3 regions of the Micromonospora sp. NPDC049151 genome follow, and region 3 is predicted to be linked to each of the others. Evidence: riboswitches for the same ligand, from Rfam matches in the RefSeq annotation. Region 3 holds a riboswitch; each other region holds the start of a gene.
The links. A riboswitch is a leader RNA that binds a small molecule or an ion and turns the genes downstream of it on or off. The one in region 3 is predicted to bind cyclic di-AMP.
Positions count from the first base shown of each region.

Region 1: another riboswitch for cyclic di-AMP. It lies ahead of AB0B20_RS19500 (C39 family peptidase); the one in region 3 lies ahead of AB0B20_RS16340 (transglycosylase family protein).
Region 2: another riboswitch for cyclic di-AMP. It lies ahead of AB0B20_RS06130 (NlpC/P60 family protein); the one in region 3 lies ahead of AB0B20_RS16340 (transglycosylase family protein).

Region 1 covers NZ_JBEZDP010000016.1:83,079-88,740, forward strand. The annotation lists gene AB0B20_RS19485 (acyltransferase) at 149-1,357, shown strand; gene AB0B20_RS19490 (hypothetical protein) at 1,438-1,779, shown strand; gene AB0B20_RS19495 (hypothetical protein) at 1,909-2,673, shown strand; cyclic di-AMP (ydaO/yuaA leader) riboswitch at 2,983-3,125, shown strand; gene AB0B20_RS19500 (C39 family peptidase) at 3,320-4,177, shown strand; gene AB0B20_RS19505 (alpha/beta hydrolase) at 4,404-5,150, shown strand; gene AB0B20_RS19510 (CDP-glycerol glycerophosphotransferase family protein) at 5,157-5,662, opposite strand, start outside.
Region 2 covers NZ_JBEZDP010000003.1:227,358-233,019, reverse strand. The annotation lists gene AB0B20_RS06135 (peptidoglycan recognition family protein) at 1-1,819, opposite strand, end outside; cyclic di-AMP (ydaO/yuaA leader) riboswitch at 2,058-2,193, shown strand; gene AB0B20_RS06130 (NlpC/P60 family protein) at 2,205-3,236, shown strand; gene dcd (dCTP deaminase) at 3,302-3,880, opposite strand; gene AB0B20_RS06120 (pyridoxamine 5'-phosphate oxidase family protein) at 3,959-4,504, shown strand; gene AB0B20_RS06115 (zinc metalloprotease) at 4,574-5,566, opposite strand.
Region 3 covers NZ_JBEZDP010000012.1:112,928-118,589, forward strand. The annotation lists gene htpG (molecular chaperone HtpG) at 1-1,044, shown strand, start outside; gene AB0B20_RS16335 (LLM class flavin-dependent oxidoreductase) at 1,100-2,656, opposite strand; cyclic di-AMP (ydaO/yuaA leader) riboswitch at 2,822-2,967, shown strand; gene AB0B20_RS16340 (transglycosylase family protein) at 2,966-3,610, shown strand; gene AB0B20_RS16345 (YbaB/EbfC family nucleoid-associated protein) at 3,797-4,246, shown strand; gene AB0B20_RS16350 (M4 family metallopeptidase) at 4,410-5,662, opposite strand, start outside.

The DNA of each region.
Region 1 (5,662 bases), on a different contig from region 3:
GCTCACCTTCCGTACGGCACGGCGTGCGGCGGGAGCCGGGTGGGCGCCCGCGCGTGCAGGAGGGGAAATCCTATCCGCCGCCCCTGGGCGACCGGCTGGACGTCGGCTCGCCGGGAACGTCCCGGTTCCCCGGGGTAGGGTGCCCGGAATGACCAGCGCGCCGACCGTCACCCGTGCCCCACGACTGCCGTCGCTGACCGGATTGCGGTGGGTAGCCGCGCTGCTGGTCTTCGCCTTCCACGCCGGCACCATGGGGATCATCGCCGAGCCGCACCTGAAGCCGGTGATGGACAAGGCGTTCAGCCTCGGCCTCTCCGGTGTGGAGTTCTTCTTCATCCTCAGCGGGTTCGTGCTGGTCTGGTCGTACCGGGACGGGGAACGCGCGTGGACGTTCCTGCGCCGGCGGCTCGCCAAGATCTACCCGAACCACGTGGTGACGTTCGTGGCGGCGCTGGCGATCGCGGCCTGGTTCGCCGACCCGGTCGTGCCCTGGGCGGCGATCGGCAACTTCTTCCTGGTCCAGGCGTGGATCCCGCTGGGCGGCTACTTCTACAGCGTCAACAACGTGAGCTGGTCGCTCTCCTGTGAGCTGGCGTTCTACCTGTGCCTGCCGCTCGTGGTGCCGTGGCTGCGCCGGGCCCGTACCGGGGCGCTGCGGACCGTGCTGGTCGCGGCGCCGCTGCTCATCCTGGCGCTGTGGCCCGGCCAGCACCTGGTGCCGGAGGAACAGCGGTGGTGGTTCACCCAGATCTTCCCGGTGACCCGGTCGCTGGAGTTCTGGATGGGGGTGGCCGCCGCCGAGCTGATGCGCCGGCACCGCTGGCGCGGACCCAACCTCGCCGCCGCCACCGGCATCTTCGTCGCCACCTGGGTGGTCGCCGCGATGTGGATCCCGGCCGAGTTCTGGGCCGCCCTGCTCGCCGTGGCGTACCTGCTGGTCATCGCCGCCGCGGCGGACGCCGACGTGCGCGGCCGGTCCACCCCGTGGCGGTCCCGGGCGATGGTCTGGCTCGGTGAGGTCTCGTTCGCCTTCTACCTGGTCCACGTGCTGGTCATGGTCACCGTGCTGCGGCTGACCGGGCACTGGGGGACCGGGCTGCCCGGCTGGCGCGGCCCGCTCGCGGTGCTCGGTTTCCTGGTGGTCACGCTCGCGCTGGCCGCCGCGCTGCACCGCTGGGTGGAGGTGCCGATGATGCGCCTGCTCGGCCCGTCCCGCCGGGCCCGCGCGGCGTCGCGCGCACCGGCCGTGCCGGCTCCGCGCGGGCCCGCCGCCACCCCGGCCGCCGACGGCGGCGCGACGTCCGGGACCGGTCCGGCCGAGGGCGTCGAGTACGCCGGGCGGCGTCGCCCGGACTGACACGCGCACACGTCGGCCGGTCGATCCGCGACACGCCGTGCGGCGGTGCGTTGGTGGGGGATCGGCGGTAATTTGTACCCGTGCTTCCGATCGCGCTCACCTGCCCCGTGTGGTGGGTGGCGCGCTGGGCCGCCCGGATGTTCGCCAGTCTCGCCGTGGTCGTCGCCTGCTCGTTCGGCGCCGCCGCGCTGCCGTCCGGTGTCGCCGCCGCTCCGGCTCCGGCGGTCGCCGTCCCGGCGTACCCGGCCGTGGGCGCCTCGGCTGCCGCACGGCCGGAGGCCGACCGCGTGGCCGAGTGGCACGCCCGTCCCGCCGGTGGCCCGGCACCCGCCGCCCGGGTGGCGGTCCCGGGTGACCCGCAGCCGGTCCCGGCCGGCCGGACCGCCGCGCCGGCCGGCCCGCGGGCACCGCCCGCCCGCTGATCCACCCACGGGCCGCGCCCGTTCACCGCACCCACCGCACGTCATCCCCGCACCCGCCACGGCGGCCCAACGGCGCCCGGCGAGGTCGTGCGGGTCCTCCCGCCAGGTCCTTCCCGTGAGGTGCCGACCATGTCGCAGACCGCTCTGTACCACTTCCTCACCTCCGTGCCCGAGGCCGCCGCCATCTGGTCCTTCCTGCTGCTGCTCGCCCTCGGCCTGCTCGCCGCGCTCGTGGCCCGGCCCGACCGCGACGCCGCGCCGGAGGCCGCCGCCGAACCGGCCGACGCCGACGCCGCCCGCCGCGACGACCTGATCCGGTACGCCGAGGAGGTGGCGGTGGCCGCCGCCGGGGCCGCCCAGACCGCCCGGCGCCGCCGGGAGCAGTGGCTGGCCGCGCAGGACGAGGCGGACCGGGCGTGGACCGCGTACGACGAGGCGGACGCCGCCGCCCGACGCCTGGCCGGCGCCGCCGCGCTGGCCGCCCCGCGCACACCCCGAACCCCCGCGGAGTACGCGACCCGGGAGCGCTGGCTGCGCCACGCCGCCATGACGGCGCACTGGCGGGGCGACCTGAGCGCCCGCCAGCTCGCCGACGTGCTGGCCCGCCGCAACGGCTGGGATCCGCGCCGGCACCCGGCCGACCAGGAGATCGTGCTGGCCCGCATCGTCCGGGACGGGCGCCGGGCCGGGTGGGAGAGCGCCGCCGCGCGGGAGCGGCAGTCCTGGCGGGACGCGGAACTGGCCGCCGAGGCCGCCCGTACGCTCGCCGCCGAGGCGTACGCGGCCACCGCGGCGCTGTGGCCCGCCCCGGCGTACCGGAGCGCCGCGACGAACCCGCTGCCGGTGCCCGCGCCGGTGCGGCGTGCCAGGTGGCGTCCGGCCCGGGTGGGCTGAGACGGGCGTCTCGACCGAATCGTTACCCGCGATGTTTGCGGGCCCGGGGACCCGGCCCGTCGAATCGGGCGCCGGGCGCAGAACGGGCCATCGAGTCACGCGACTGCGGGCCGGCTGCTCGCAGTCTGTCCGCTTTCCGCCGCCGGGTGACGTGAAAACCGCTTGTCCCATCGAGTGAAGTCAGTAACCGGCTGTTCCGAAATCCGTTACCGCAGATCACGTTTACGCAGGTCGGGACGTTTGGCAGGGGGCAATACCGGCCGGTAGTGTCGGCGCGTCGATGCGGTAACCGATCGCCGACGGCGACGCCGCACCGACCCGCCTAATCGTGTCTCACGAACCGGGGACCCATAAGCAACATCGGGGTGAATCCGCGGGCCCACGGCCCGTGGTAGGGCGTACTTCCCGCCCGAATCCGTCAGCTAACCCGGTCGGCGGTCACGGAAGGAGTACCGACCTCGTGCCCACCCCCCGATCGTCCCCCCGCCTCCACGGCAACGCGGTGCCCGCGCTCGCCTGACGCGCGACCGCAACCGCCCCCCTGGGCGCCCGGCGTCACGGGCGTTCCCGATCCCCCGGCCATCCGGCCCCGCCAGCACGCGTGAGTTCCTCCGCGTGCCGGGCCGGCGTGCGCCGCTCACGCCCCGTGGAGGATTTCGTGAAGCACCACCTGAAGCGTCAGCTACGACGGATCGTCACCGAACGCCCGTACCAGATCATCGCCGGATCGGCCGCCGCGCTCGTGCTGGCCGCCGGTGCCGGCACCGTCGCCACCGCCGGTGACGACGCGCCGGTCCAGGAGAACACCGCATCGGTCGCCGAACTCGGCGCCGCCCGCCTCGGCGAGCAGCCCGCCAGCCGCGGCGAGGCCCGGATCGCCGTCCCGCAGGCGTCGCCCAGTGCCTCGGCCGCGCCGAGCGCGTCGCCCAGCGCGTCGGCGTCGGCGAAGGCGGCGGCGGACCCGGACACCACGGCGAAGGCGAAGCCGAAGCCGCCGTCGAGCAGGTCGCTCGACTACGACTACCAGGCGCAGATCAACTACTTCTACTGCGGCCCGGCCGCCGTGCGCAACGCGCTCAGCGCCGCCGGCATCGAGCGCAGCCAGGACGCGCTCGCCGGTCCGCTCGGCACCACCGAGATGGGCACCAACTCGGCCGAGGACACCACCCGGGTGCTCAACCAGCAGGTCAAGGGCAACCCGTACCGGACCCGCATGATTCCCGCCGGCTCCGCCAGCCCGGCTCAGATGGACCGGCTCCAGGCCGACGTGGTCGAGGCGATCAGCAACGGCCGCGCGGTCGTGGCGAACGTCGCCGGCACCGTCACCGACACCAACGGCGGCTGGCACTCGTTCCCCGGTGGCCACTACGTCGCGGTGGTGGGCTACAAGAACGACGGCCGGATGGTGCGGATCGCCGACTCGGCCGACCCGTCGCTGCCGTCGTACTGGGTCACCACGATCGACCTGGCGCACTGGATCGCCAGCCGCGGCTACTCCGCCTGACCCGTCCGCAAACCCGAAGGCCGGCACCCCCCGGGGGGTGCCGGCCTTCCCCGTCCCACCACCGCCCTCGTTGATCTTGCACTTTCGGCCCTTCCATAGCGGGGCAACACGGGCATCGGCGGGGCCGCAACCGCAAGATCGACGGGCGGGGGTGAGGGCGGGGCGGGACCGAGGTGGGGTGGGTTCGGTGTCGCGGGGGCGGGGCGGGCGGTGGCAGACTGCGCCAATGGGCGATACGACGGGTGACCGGCATCTGGTTCTCCTGCACGGCATGGGCGCCACCGGTGAGGTGTGGCTGCCCTGGGCGCCGCTGCTGGAGCGCCGCTGGCCCGGCCGCTGGCTCGCCAGCGATCTGGCCGGTCACGGCTGGTCGCCGCCGCTGCACGGCTACTCGTTCGAGGCCCTGGCCCAACGCGTGGCCGACGGGCTCGGCCCGGTCCGGCTCGGCCCCGACGACCGGCTCGTGCTGCTGGGGCACTCGCTCGGCGGGGTGGTGGCGCTGGCGCTCGCCGCCCGGCAGCGGGGTCTTCCGATCGACGCGGTGGTGGGCCTCGGCATCAAGGCGGTCTGGTCCCCGGCCGAGCTGGCGAAGTCGGCGGAGCTGGCCGCCCGGCCGGTCACCTGGTTCGCCACCCGCGACGAGGCGGCCCGGCGCTACCTGCGGGTATCAGGGCTGGCCGGACTGTTCGCCCCGGACCATCCCGTGGTGGAGGCGGGGCTGCGGCGGGAGGACGGCCGCTGGCGGCTCGCCATGGACCCGGCCGCGTTCGCGGTCGGGGAGCCCCGGCTGCCGGCGCTGCTGGCCGCCACCGACGTGCCGGTGCTGCTGGCCCGGGGCGAGCTGGACCCGATGGTGACCGACGCGCAGCTCAAGGAACTGGGCGTGCCGGTTGCCACGCTGCCGGGGCTGGGCCACAACGCGCACGTCGAGGACCCGGCGGCGGTGCTCGCCCTGCTCGACCCGTACCTCTGACCTGGCCTACACCACGGCGCGCGGCGCCGGGACCGCCCAGTCGGGTTCCAGCTCCCGGCGGGCGGCGGCGAGGAACGCCTCGGCGTAGGCGTCGGCGGGGAAGTCGCCCAGGTAGCGCGTCCGCGCGGCCCAGCGCTGCGCGGCCTTCGGGTCGGCGTCGAGCAGGTCGGTGAGCACCTCGTCCACGTTCGACATGTCCCGCCGCAGCACGTAGCCGGACGCCGCGAGCGGGAACCGCTCGACGAAGTGCTCGCCGTCGGCGCCGGTGTCGGTGACCGCGTACGGCTTGCCGGAGTAGAGCCAGTCGGAGATGACCCCGGAAACGTCGGAGACCAGCGCGTCGGCGTGGTTGACGCACTCGGTCAGCGTCAGCTCGCGGGCCGCTGCGGCACCCCACAGGTGCGGCCGGCCGGTCTTCGCCCGGTCGGCGGCGAGCAGTTCGGTGAGCCGGGCGAGCTGACGGGCCGAGGCCGGGTTCTTGCCGGTGTACGGGTGGGCGCGCAGGATCACCG
Region 2 (5,662 bases), on a different contig from region 3:
GAAGCGGCGAGATGGTCTGGTACGGGATGGTGTCCGGGTAGGCGGCCTGCTCCGGGTAGGCCCGCCCGTACACCGGGATGGTGGCCTTGCCGGGCCGCGGGGTCACCACGAAGCCGGTGGCCCACTTCGCGGTCGGCGCGGAGGCCGGGTTGAGGAACCACGCCTTCTGGCCGAGATACCAGATCGCCGTCCAGTCACCCTGCCGGCCGGCGAGCGCGTACGTCTGACCGGCCGAGGCGCGGGCGCCGTGGTCGGAGATGTACATCGTGTCCGGCGTGCCGTCCGGGCGCAGCCCGAGGTCGTTGACGAGCGGGGCGTCCGGGCTCGGCGCGGTCCGCAGGATCACCGACGAGGAGCCGCGCGACGGGCACGGCTCGGCCGGCGGCCTGGGCGTCGGGACGCCCGGCGGCTGCTGGTTGCAGCCGGTGAACGCCGGCCGGTTGGTGGCGAAGTCCGGGTCGATGGTGACCAGACCGGTCCGCGCGGTGCCGGTGGTGCGGAACGGCGCCTTCATCAGGTCGAAGTAGTGCGACCAGTCCCAGTACGGTCCCGGGTCCCAGTGCATGCCGCCCACCGCGCCGGCGTTGATGCCGGGCACGTTGTCGTGGCCGATGATGTGCTGCCGGTCCATCGGGATGCCGAGCTTCAGCGCCAGGTGGCGCACCAGCTTGGCGGAGGTGCGGTACATCGCCTCGGTGTACCAGGTGCCCTGACCGGCGAAGCCCTCGTGCTCCAGGCCGATGGACTTCGCGTTGACGTACCAGTTGCCGGCGTGCCAGCCGACGTCCTTGGTCTTGATGTGCTGGGCGATGTAGCCGTCCACCGAGCGCAGCGTGTAGTGCCAGCCCAGGTAGTCGGCCCGCTTCACCAGGTCGACGCTCGGGCCGAAGTAGCCCTCGGTGTCGTGGATGACGATGTACTCGATCTTCTGCTGCTTCGGCCGGTCGCCAAGATCGTGGTTGCCGTAGTCACCCGGGTCGTCGCTGAGCTGCTCGTACGGCGCGGGGATCCACTCACAGGCCAGCCGCACCGGGCACTCCAGCCCGTCCGGCCGCTCGGCGTTACGCAAACCGAGCCGGGCCAGCCGGGAGCGGTCCGGCGTCGCGGCGGTGGCGGCGAGCGTGACCCGCTGGCCGTCGTCGGTGGTCCGGCTGGCGCCCTGGCCGAGCTGGTCGTACACCTCGTCGGCGAAGGCCGCCGCGCCGTCGGTGGTGTCCGCGCCGGAGTACCGGGCCACCGCGCCGTACCAGGCCGCCGGGTCGGTGCCGGCGCCGACCGGCCCGCCCAGAGCCTTCTGGTACGACGCCAGCAGCGCCGCGCCACCGCGGATGTTCGCGGCCGGGTCGGTCCGCAGCGTCCCGGCGTCGAGCCCGGTGAGCGCGGCGGCGGCGTCGAGCGTCTGGAGCGAGGCGGGCGGCAGCGGGGCCTCCCGCTCCGGCGTGGCGGCCGTGGCCGGGTCGAGCTTCAGTGGACGGGAGTCGTCGCCGCGCGGGTCCTCGTCCTCGTCGACGTGGGCGCTGCCCGGCATGGCGAGGATGTGCGCGGCGTCGGTCAGGTGCATCGGGCCGTAGCCGCCGCTGGTGCTCGGCTGCCCGGTGTGGGTGTCCCAGCGGGACTCCAGATAGGAGACACCGAGCAGCACGTTCTGCGGGACGCCGTACTCGGCGGCCGCGGCGGCGTATTGTTGTTGCCTGTCGCTCGCGGGCGGGGACGTGTCCGGCGCGGCGGTCACCGGGCCGGTCGTCGCCAGCGCGGTGGCGGTGGCCACGGCGGCGGCGAGCAGTATCCGTCTGCCCGACGGCGGGGCGGAGAGGTGCATCGAACCTCCTGGACAGGGATGGGGGTCACTGCGTCTCCACCCTCACTCCGCACACCCGTGACGGTCAATACCTTTCCAGTAAGTAATCAGCCGTGAAAGAAAATTTCACTTCCGTCAGTGGTTCGCCGCCGGATCGCGTACGGAGTGTCACGTCGCTGGAAGTTGCGGATCGATAACGGTGGTCCCTACTCTGGTGAATCGTCGGCCGTACGTCTCACCGTCCAACCCGGTCGGTGACGGACCGGCACCGCCGAGTCGCCCGCGGGCGAGCCGGGGAACCAGGTACCTGGGGTGAATCCGCAGCGATGCGGTAGGGCGGCTCCCTTCCCGCCCGAATCCGTCAGCTAACCCGGTAGGCGGAACTGAAGAAGGAGTACGGACGCCGGTGGCACTCCATGCCCCGCGGCCGTCGTCGAGCCGGTCTGTCGACCGGTCCACGGCTGTGCCGCGTACCCGCTGGTCCCGCTTCACCACCGCCCTCGCCGCCCTGGTCGGCACCGCTGTCGTCCTGACCGGTGGCGCCACCGCGGCACACGCCGAACCCTCGGTCGCCGAGATCGAGGCCCAGATCGACCGCGACTGGAACAAGCTCGAACCGGTCATCGAACAGGTCAACGCCGTACGCGAACAGCTCGCCGCGCGGCGCGAGCAGGCCGACGCGCTCGGCCGGCAGATCGCGCCCCTCCAGGCCCGGGTGGACGCCGCGCTCGGCCAGGTCGGCGGGCTCGCCGCCGACGCCTACAAGGGCGACAACCTCTCCACCGTCAACGCGCTGCTGGGCAGCCGCTCACCGGGTGACCTGGTCAACGGCCTGGAACTGCTCGACCGCTTCGCGCACCGGCAGCACGAGCAGGTGCGCTCCGTCGCCGCGCTGCGCGACGAACTGGCGGCGAAGAAGAAGCCGCTGGACGAGATGATCGCCGGGCTGGCGCGCACCGAGGCCCAGCTCGCGGCGAAGAAGAAGCAGATCGACGCCGAGATCGCCCGGCTGCAGAAGCTGCGGCTCAAGGTGTACGGCAAGGGCGGCGGCGGCCCGCTGCGCCCGGCGCCCTGCCCGGCCGGTTACCCCGGTGGCGCGGCCGGTGCGGCGGTCAAGTTCGCCTGCGCCCAGATCGGCAAGATCTACGTCTGGGGCGCGGCCGGGCCGGACCACTTCGACTGCTCGGGCCTGACCATGGCGGCGTGGGCCAAGGGCGGCGTGTCGCTGCCGCACAACGCACGCCAGCAGCACGGCGTGACGAAGCGGATCGGCCGTGCCGAGCTGCGTGCCGGTGATCTCGTCTTCTACTACGGCGACCTGCACCACGTGGCGATGTACGTGGGCGACGGCTGGGTGGTGCACGCCTCCCAGTCGGGCAAGCCCATCACGATGAAGCGGGTCGACGACGGCGACATCAACAGCTACGGCCGGGTGTAAGGAAGGGCCCCCTCTTAACGCCTCCGGTAGAGGAGGGGGCCCTTCTTAACAACTGCGGGCGTCCGTCAGCGCGTCGGCCAGGTGCGCCAGCTCTGCCAGGACCGGCTCGGCGTCGGGCCGCGCTGCCCCTGGTAACGCGAGCCGTAGACGGCCGAGCCGTACGGGTGCTCGGCCGGCGAGGAGAGCCGGAAGATGCAGAGCTGGCCGATCTTCATGCCCGGCCAGAGCGTGATCGGCAGGTTCGCCACGTTCGACAGCTCCAGCGTGACGTGGCCGGAGAAGCCCGGGTCGATGAATCCGGCCGTCGAGTGGGTCAGCAGCCCCAGCCGCCCCAGGCTCGACTTGCCCTCCAGCCTCCCGGCGAGCTGGTCGCCCAGCGAGATCACCTCAAGCGTGGAGGCGAGCACGAACTCGCCCGGGTGCAGCACGAACGGCTGTCCCTCCGGCACCTCGACCATCGAGGTCAGGTCGTCCTGCTGCTTCGACGGGTCGATGTGTGTGTAGAGATGGTTGTTGAAGACCCGGAACAGCCGGTCCAGGCGTACGTCGATGCTCGACGGCTGCACCAGCGTCGGCTCGAAGGGCTCCAGCGCGAGCGTGCCGGCCTTGATCTCGGAGACCAGGTCGCGGTCGGAGAGCAGCATCCGAACACCATAGCGACCGGTATGGGTGACCTGCGTGTCGCACTACATCTTCGTACACGTGTTCGATAGAGTGTCCACATGGCTTCCTGGTCCGAATTCGCCGCCGACGAGCCCCGCCTCGCCGACGAGATCCGCCTCCTGATGCAGCAGTATGGGCCGGGCTTCGGCTACCTCGCCACGGTCCGCGCCGACGGCGGCCCCCGGGTCCACCCGGTCTCCCCGGTGATCACCGCAGACGGGCTCTGGTGCTTCGTCGTCGACTCGCCGAAGCGCCGCGACCTCGAACGCGACGGCCGCTACGCGCTGCACTCGTTCCCGCCGGAGGAGAGCGACGACGAGGCGTACATCGCGGGGCGCGCGCGGCAGGTGACCGACCCTGCCACGGTGACGCGGCTGGCCCGGATCGCCCGCGCGGCGCCGCAGGGCGACTGGCGGCTGTTCGAGTTCACTGTCGAGGCGGCGATGCTGACCCGGCGCGACCCGGTGGCCCAGCCCGGCGCCGCCCCGCCGCAGGTGCGGGTGTGGCTCGATCCGCGCGGGGTCGAACCGGCCCGGCGTGACCCGGTTGCCGCCGAGGGCCTTCGCGGCCGGCACGGCTTCGACACCCGCCGCCCGGCCGCCTGACCCGGCCCACGACGAACGGTGCCGGCCCGTCCGAGGACAGGGCCGGCACCGGTGTACGCGGTACGACGGTCAGGCTGCGCGGTAGGCGTTCCACGCGGTAAGCATGCGGCTCGCCTGGCCGGCGGTGAACTGGTACATGCAGGAGTCGTACGTGTAGTCCATGAAGTTGGTGATCGGGTCCTTGCCGGCGGTCGAGCAGGTGTCCCGGCCGGTCGGGCACTGGTACGCCGGGGACGCTTCGGCCGGGGTGTCGGAGACGCTGTCGCCCGAGCCGGAGCAGCCGCCCTGGAAGGTGTGGTAGAGGTTCAGCCAGTGGCCGACCTCGTGGGTGCCGGTGTCACCCTGGTTGTAGTTGGTCGCGGTGCCGCCGGGCAGCGACTCGTTGAGCACCACCACGCCGTCCATCTTGTCCAGCGTCCGCTTCGGGAACGTCGCCCAGCCCAGCAGGCTGTCGCTCAGCTCGCCCAGGTAGATGTTCAGCGTGTTCTTGCCGCCCTCACGCAGCGAGGTCTTCATCGAGCGCTCGGCGGAGGAACCCTGCACGATCGGGTACCACGACGGGTTCGTCACCCGGTTGATCTTCGTGAGCTGGAACCCGAACGCGGTGGCGGCGCCGCCGGTCGAGCCCGCGTACGACTGGTTCAGCACGGTGATCTGCTGGTTGATCATTGAGTCGGTGATGTTGCCACCGGCCCGGGTGCTGTTCTCCTGGATGACGTGCACGACGACCGGGATCGTCACGGTGGCCAGCGGGGCCACGGCGCCGGTCCGGAAGTTGGCCCGCTCGCGCTGCGCGGCGGCGAGGTCGGCCTCACGGTCACGGACCTGCTGGGCGGTCAGGTGGTTGGGGTCGAGCTTGGCGTTGCCGCCCTTCGCGACGCGGGCGTTCGCGTGCTCGTCGGCGTGGGCGTCGGCCGGCTCGGCGCAGGTGCCGGCCGGGGCGGCCGAGAAGGCCGAAGCAGCGGGGACGACGCCGACGGCGGCGGTGCTGAGCAGCAGCGCGAGGGTCGACGTCGCGACACCGGCGGTACGCCGGGTCAGCAGGTTGGGACGGAGTCCCATGGGCCCACCTCTTTCTGACGGCGTGCCAGGGGGTGTGTCACGCCGGTTCGGAAACGTGGGGCAGACGTTACATCCCATCGACGCATTTGAGAACGC
Region 3 (5,662 bases):
CTGCTGTTCCTGCCCTCGCACGCCCCGCTCGACCTGTTCTCCCCGCAGGGCCGCCGCGGCGTGCAGCTCTACGTCAAGCGCGTGTTCATCATGGACGACTGCGACGCGCTGATGCCCAACTACCTGCGCTTCGTCAAGGGCGTGGTGGACGCGCACGACCTGTCGCTGAACATCTCGCGGGAGATCCTCCAGCAGGACCGGCAGATCCGCGCGGTGCGCCGCCGGCTGGTCAAGAAGGTCCTCGCCACGCTCAAGGACATGTCCGCCGAGTCGTACCGCACGTTCTGGACCGAGTTCGGGCCGGTGGTCAAGGAGGGTCTGCTGGAGGACCCGGACAACACCGAGACGCTGCTGGAGCTGGTGCGCGCCGCCAGCACCCACGACCCGGCCGAGCCGACCACGCTGCGCGCGTACGTGGAGCGGATGCGCGACGGCCAGACCGAGATCTACTACGCCACCGGCGAGAACCGGACCACCATCGAGAACTCGCCGCACCTGGAGGCGTTCCGCGCCAAGGGCTACGAGGTGCTGATCCTCACCGACCCGGTGGACGAGGTGTGGGTCGAGCGGGTCGGCGCGTACGACGGGAAGACGCTGCGCTCGGTCGCCAAGGGCCAGGTGGACCTGGAGACCGACGAGGAGAAGGAGAAGGCCGAGGCGGAACGGCAGGAGTACGCCGACCTGCTCACCTTCCTCGGCGGCGCGCTCGCCGACAGCGTCAAGGAGGTGCGCCTGTCCACCCGGCTGACCACCTCACCGGCCTGCGTCGTGGGCGACGCGCACGACATGACGCCGACGCTGGAGAAGATGTACCGGGCCATGGGCCAGGAGGTGCCCCAGGTCAAGCGGATCCTGGAGCTGAACCCGGCCCACCCGCTGGTCACCGGGCTGCGCAAGGCGCACGGGGAGGGCGGCGACCCGGCCGCGCTGACCGAGACCGCCGAGCTGCTGTACGGCATGGCGCTGCTGGCCGAGGGCGGCGAGCTGGCCGACCCGGCCCGGTTCACCCGGATCCTGGCCGACCGCCTGGCCCGCGGCCTGTAGCGGTGAGGCGGGGCCCCTTCTCGTCGCCGGCGCGACAAGAAGAAGGGGCCCCGCCTCACAACTGGCCGGGGAAGAACCCGTGCCGGGCCAGCGGCTCGACGATCTGGTGCTCCTCGTACGACAGGTGCGACAGCAGCGTGTCGGTGAGCAGGTCCACCGCCTCCTGGAGTCCGGTGAAGTCGCCGGGCCGGCGGACCAGCTCCACGAGCGCGCGGTCGACGCTCTCCACCACGCCGTGGATCACCACGTGTTCCTCCTCGAGGCGGTCCAGCACGGCGGCCAGCCCGGTCTCGGAGCGGCGCAGGTGCGGGAAGATCGAGGCGTCCTCAAGCCCGTGGTGCTGGGTGACCATGGTGCAGTACGCCGCGCAGTAGGCCCCGAGCGTCCAGTTGTTCTGCCGCATGGTCATCTCGTTCAGCGCGGCCCGCGCCCGGCCCGGCGAGACAGTGCCCTGCTTGACCTGTTCCAGCAGGTCGCGCACCTGGGCCAGCTCCTGGCGCAGGTGGTCGTGCACGTCCACCAGGTGCTGCCCGGCGGCCTGTCCCCGGGGCGGGTAGACGTGCCCGGCCGGCGGCGGCGGGGCGCTCGGGCGAGTGGACTCGTCCCAGGGGCGGCGCGCGCTCAGGCGTACCCCCGGGTCCGGGGTGGGCGTGACCCCGAGCGTGCTGGGCGCGCCGGCGGCGGCCTGTTGCCCGGTGGCCGCGCGGGGCTCGGGCGGGGTGCGCTCGGCGGCGACCAGCTCGCGCACGGCGGGCGCGACCTCCTGGCCGAAGATCTGGATCGCGCGCGGCTCGTCGCTGCCGAGGATGAACGTGGTGATGCCGTGCTCCAGCGTGAGCCCGGCCAGCTCCTCGACCCACTGTTCCGGCGGCCCGGCCAGGAAACCGGCCGACGAGCGGGCGAACGTGCCTGTCACGTTGAGCATGCGGCGGATCGTGGCCGGGTCGCGTCCGGCGGCCCGGGCGCCCTCCTCCACCAGCGCGTTCAGGGCGGGCAACTCGTCGGGACCCTTCGGCAGGTACGACAGCGACGGCAGCCAGCCGTCCGCGGCGCGGCCCACCAGGCGCAGCATGCGCGGCTTGTACGCGCCGACCCAGATGCCCACCGGGTGGGCGGGCGCCGGGCCGCGCTTGGCGCCGACCACCCGGTAGTGCTCGCCGTCGACACGGATCATGCCGCGGTGGCCGGTGTCCCAGACCTCGCGGATCACCCGGATCGCCTCGTCGAGGGCGTCGACGGCCGCGCCGGGGGACAGGCGCCGCCCGCCCGTTGCCTCGATCGCGTCCCAGAAGGCGCCCGCGCCGAGCCCCAGCTCGACCCGGCCGCCGGTGAGCAGGTCCAGGCTGGCGACGCTGCGCGCCAGCACCACCGGCTGGCGCAACGGCAGGTTGAGGACGTTTCCGGCCAGGCGGACGCGTTCGGTGGCGGCGGCCACGTAGGACATCAGCGTCCAGGTGTCCAGGAAACCCGGCTGGTACGGGTGGTCCTGGAAGGTGACCAGGTCCAGTCCGACCTGCTCGCAGAGCCGGGCCAGCGCCACCACCTGGTCCGGCTGCGCGGCGGCGGGGGTGAGGAAGCCGCCGAAGGTCAGCTCGTGTCCGTGATCGGTCATCCGTCCCGCCTCCCGTGATCTTGCCCAGTCCTGCCACGGTAGCGCCCGGTCGCCCGGCCGGGTGAAGGGCATCACAAGAAGTGGACGATCGGCGCAAAGCGCTCCTAGCGTCGGTTTCGTTCGCAGTAGCGGACACCGCGGGCCGGAAACGCCAAATCCCGCCGCCGGCCGCAGTCACCGAACCTCGTGCGGGAGCGGGGGAACCACACGTTCCACGGTGCATCGTCACCTCGGGGTGAAGCCGCCACCGGCGGCCGGGCTCCTCGGCCCGAACCCGACAGCTCACCTCGTCGGCGTGGAGGAATCCACATGGCAACCGAATACTCAGCCCGAAGCCGCCGTACCGCTCTCGGAGCGGTGATGGCCGGCGCCGCCCTCGGCGCCGCGACCCTGTTCGGCTCGGCCGCTCCGGCCAGCGCGGGCGTCAACTGGGACGCCGTCGCACGCTGCGAGTCGGGCGGGAACTGGAAGATCAACACCGGCAACGGCTACTACGGCGGGCTCCAGTTCTCCCGTGCCACCTGGAACGGCTACGGCGGCCAGAAGTACGCCGCCCGCGCCGACCTGGCCAGCCGGTCCGAGCAGATCGCCGTCGCGGAGAAGGTGCTGCGCGGGCAGGGCATCGGCGCCTGGCCGGTCTGCGGCAAGAAGGGCGGCTCGGCGAAGAAGAGTTCCGGGCCGGCTGCGGCCGAGAAGCGGTCAGGCGCGAAGAAGGCCGCGCCGCGGCGACCGGCCACGAAGAGGGCCGCGCCGGAGCGGGCCACCACCCTCGTCGCGCCACAGCCCAGGACCGGCACCGGGACGTACCTGGTCCGGCCGGGGGACACGCTGTCGGAGATCGCCGTGGCGCAGCGCGTGGACGGCGGCTGGCGTGCCCTGCACGAGCGCAACCGCGCGGTGGTGGGCGACGACCCGGGGCTGATCTTCCCCGGTCAGCGGCTGCGTCTGCGCTGACCGGTCTCGCGGACGCCCGGCCGCTTCACCCCGGCCGGGCGTCCGCGCCCGTGCGACACGCCGCGTTGCCGGTGTCCGGCCTGCTCGCGGCACCGGGACGCGGCCCGCGAGGGCCGGTAGGCGCGATTCGTCGGGGGCGGTTGCTAGGGTCACGGTCCTCGGCTAAGACGTGAAGAAAGCGCTGATATGACCAACGACCCGTTCTCGGCGGCGGCGAGCATCGACGAGCTGCTGACCCGTACGCAGCAGGCGCTCACCGCGATGCGCTCCCGGGCCTCGGCGCACGCCGACGGCGAGGCGGCCGACCTGCTGCGCGCCGAGGGCACGGCCGCCGGCGGCCGGGTCCGCGCCGTCGCCGTCCAGGGTGGCCGGCTGGATTCCGTGACGATCGACCCGGAGCTGGCCGGCGAGCCGCTGGACGTCCTCGGCGGGCACCTCGTCGCCGCCGCCAATGCCGCGCTGTCCGAGCTGGACGCCCAGGTCAGCGCATCTGCGCGGGCCGACGCCGATGCGCTCGCCGCCCGGCTCGGCAGCATGGGCGACCAGGCCGAGCTGTTCGGCCGCGCGATGCACGAGGCTGCCGCGCGGATCCACCGCGACCGCGGCACCGCGTCCCAGGGCGCCCGCCCGGCCTGACGAACCGGGTGCCCACCCGGACGACGCGACGAAGCGCCCGGCTCGACGCGATGCCGTCCGGCAAGCCGCGATGCCGTCCGGCCAGGCGCCGTGAGGGGCCCGGCCGGGCATGACGAGGCGGCCGGCCGTCGGGAGGACGACGACCGGCCGCGCTACGCCACGGTCAGCTCAGGGTGACCGCGGTGTCGTCGACGACGAAGGACGTCTGCAACGAGCTGTCCTCCACGCCGCTGAACGAGATGGTCGCCGTGGTGCCGGCCAGCGACGAGATGTCGAAGGACCGCTGCACGTAGCCGGTGGCCTTGTTCAGGTTGGAGTAGGTGGCCAGCGTGGTGCTGCCCGCCTTGACGGTGAGCTTGTCGTACGCGGTGCTGGTGGTCGACTCCGCGCTGTCGATGTGCAGCCAGAAGCTCAACGTCGCGCGGCATCCGGCCGGGATCGTCACCGACTGACTGAGCGTGTCGGTGTGCGACGAGCCGTACCCGTCCAGCCACGCCTTGTACGAGCCGCCGTGCGCGGCCTGGCCGCTGTCGGTGGTGATGACGCCGGACGAGGCGCTCCAGCTCACGTTGCCCGACTCGAAGCCCGGGTTGGCGAGCTTGTTGCCGGAGCAGCCGCCCGACGGCGGGGTGGTCGTGGTGCTCGGGGTGGGCGTCGGGCTGCCGCCGGAGCAGGTCGGGTCACCGGACTGGGCGGGCACGCTCACCGCGTCCCAGGCCGCCTTGACCGTGTTGAACTCCGTGCAGCTGCCCGGGTAGAGGTTCTTCGCCGCCTGCAGCGTCCAGGTGCGGTACTTCAGGTACGACGAGGACGAGGTCTTCAGGAGCATGCCGTTGTACATGATCTTGATGGCCTTCTGGATGCCCAGGCCGGTCACGCTGCTGCCGTTGCAGGTCGAGCTGGACGGCTGCCCGTTCGTCGGGCTGCTGCCGTTCGCCAGCAGGTAGAACCAGTGGTTGCCCGGCCCGGCCGCGGCGTGCACCTCGGTCGACGGGATGCTGCTGGAGTAGCAGTTCGGGTCGCCGAGCGCCGACGGGTTGTACATGTTGCGGATCGGGCCGGAGCCGACCAGGTTGATCTTCTCGCCGACCAGGAAGTCCGGCGCGTCGTAGCTGGACGGCTCGTTGGCGAACCACTCGGTGGCCGCGCCGAACGTGTCCGCCACGAACTCCTGCGTGCCGCCGCCGGAGATGCCGCCCGGGGTGTTGTCGTCGATGCCGTGGCCGATCTCGTGCGCCACCACGTCCAGCGAGCCGATCCACTGGCCGGCGGTGTTCTTGCCGATCTGCACCTGGCTGCCGTCGTAGTAGGCGTTCTGGTCGTTGAGGCCCACCCGGATCGGCCAGTAACCGCCGTTGCCGTTGGCGCCGTTGCGGCCCAGCCACTGGGCGAGCATCTTGTGCTCGGTCTGCGCGG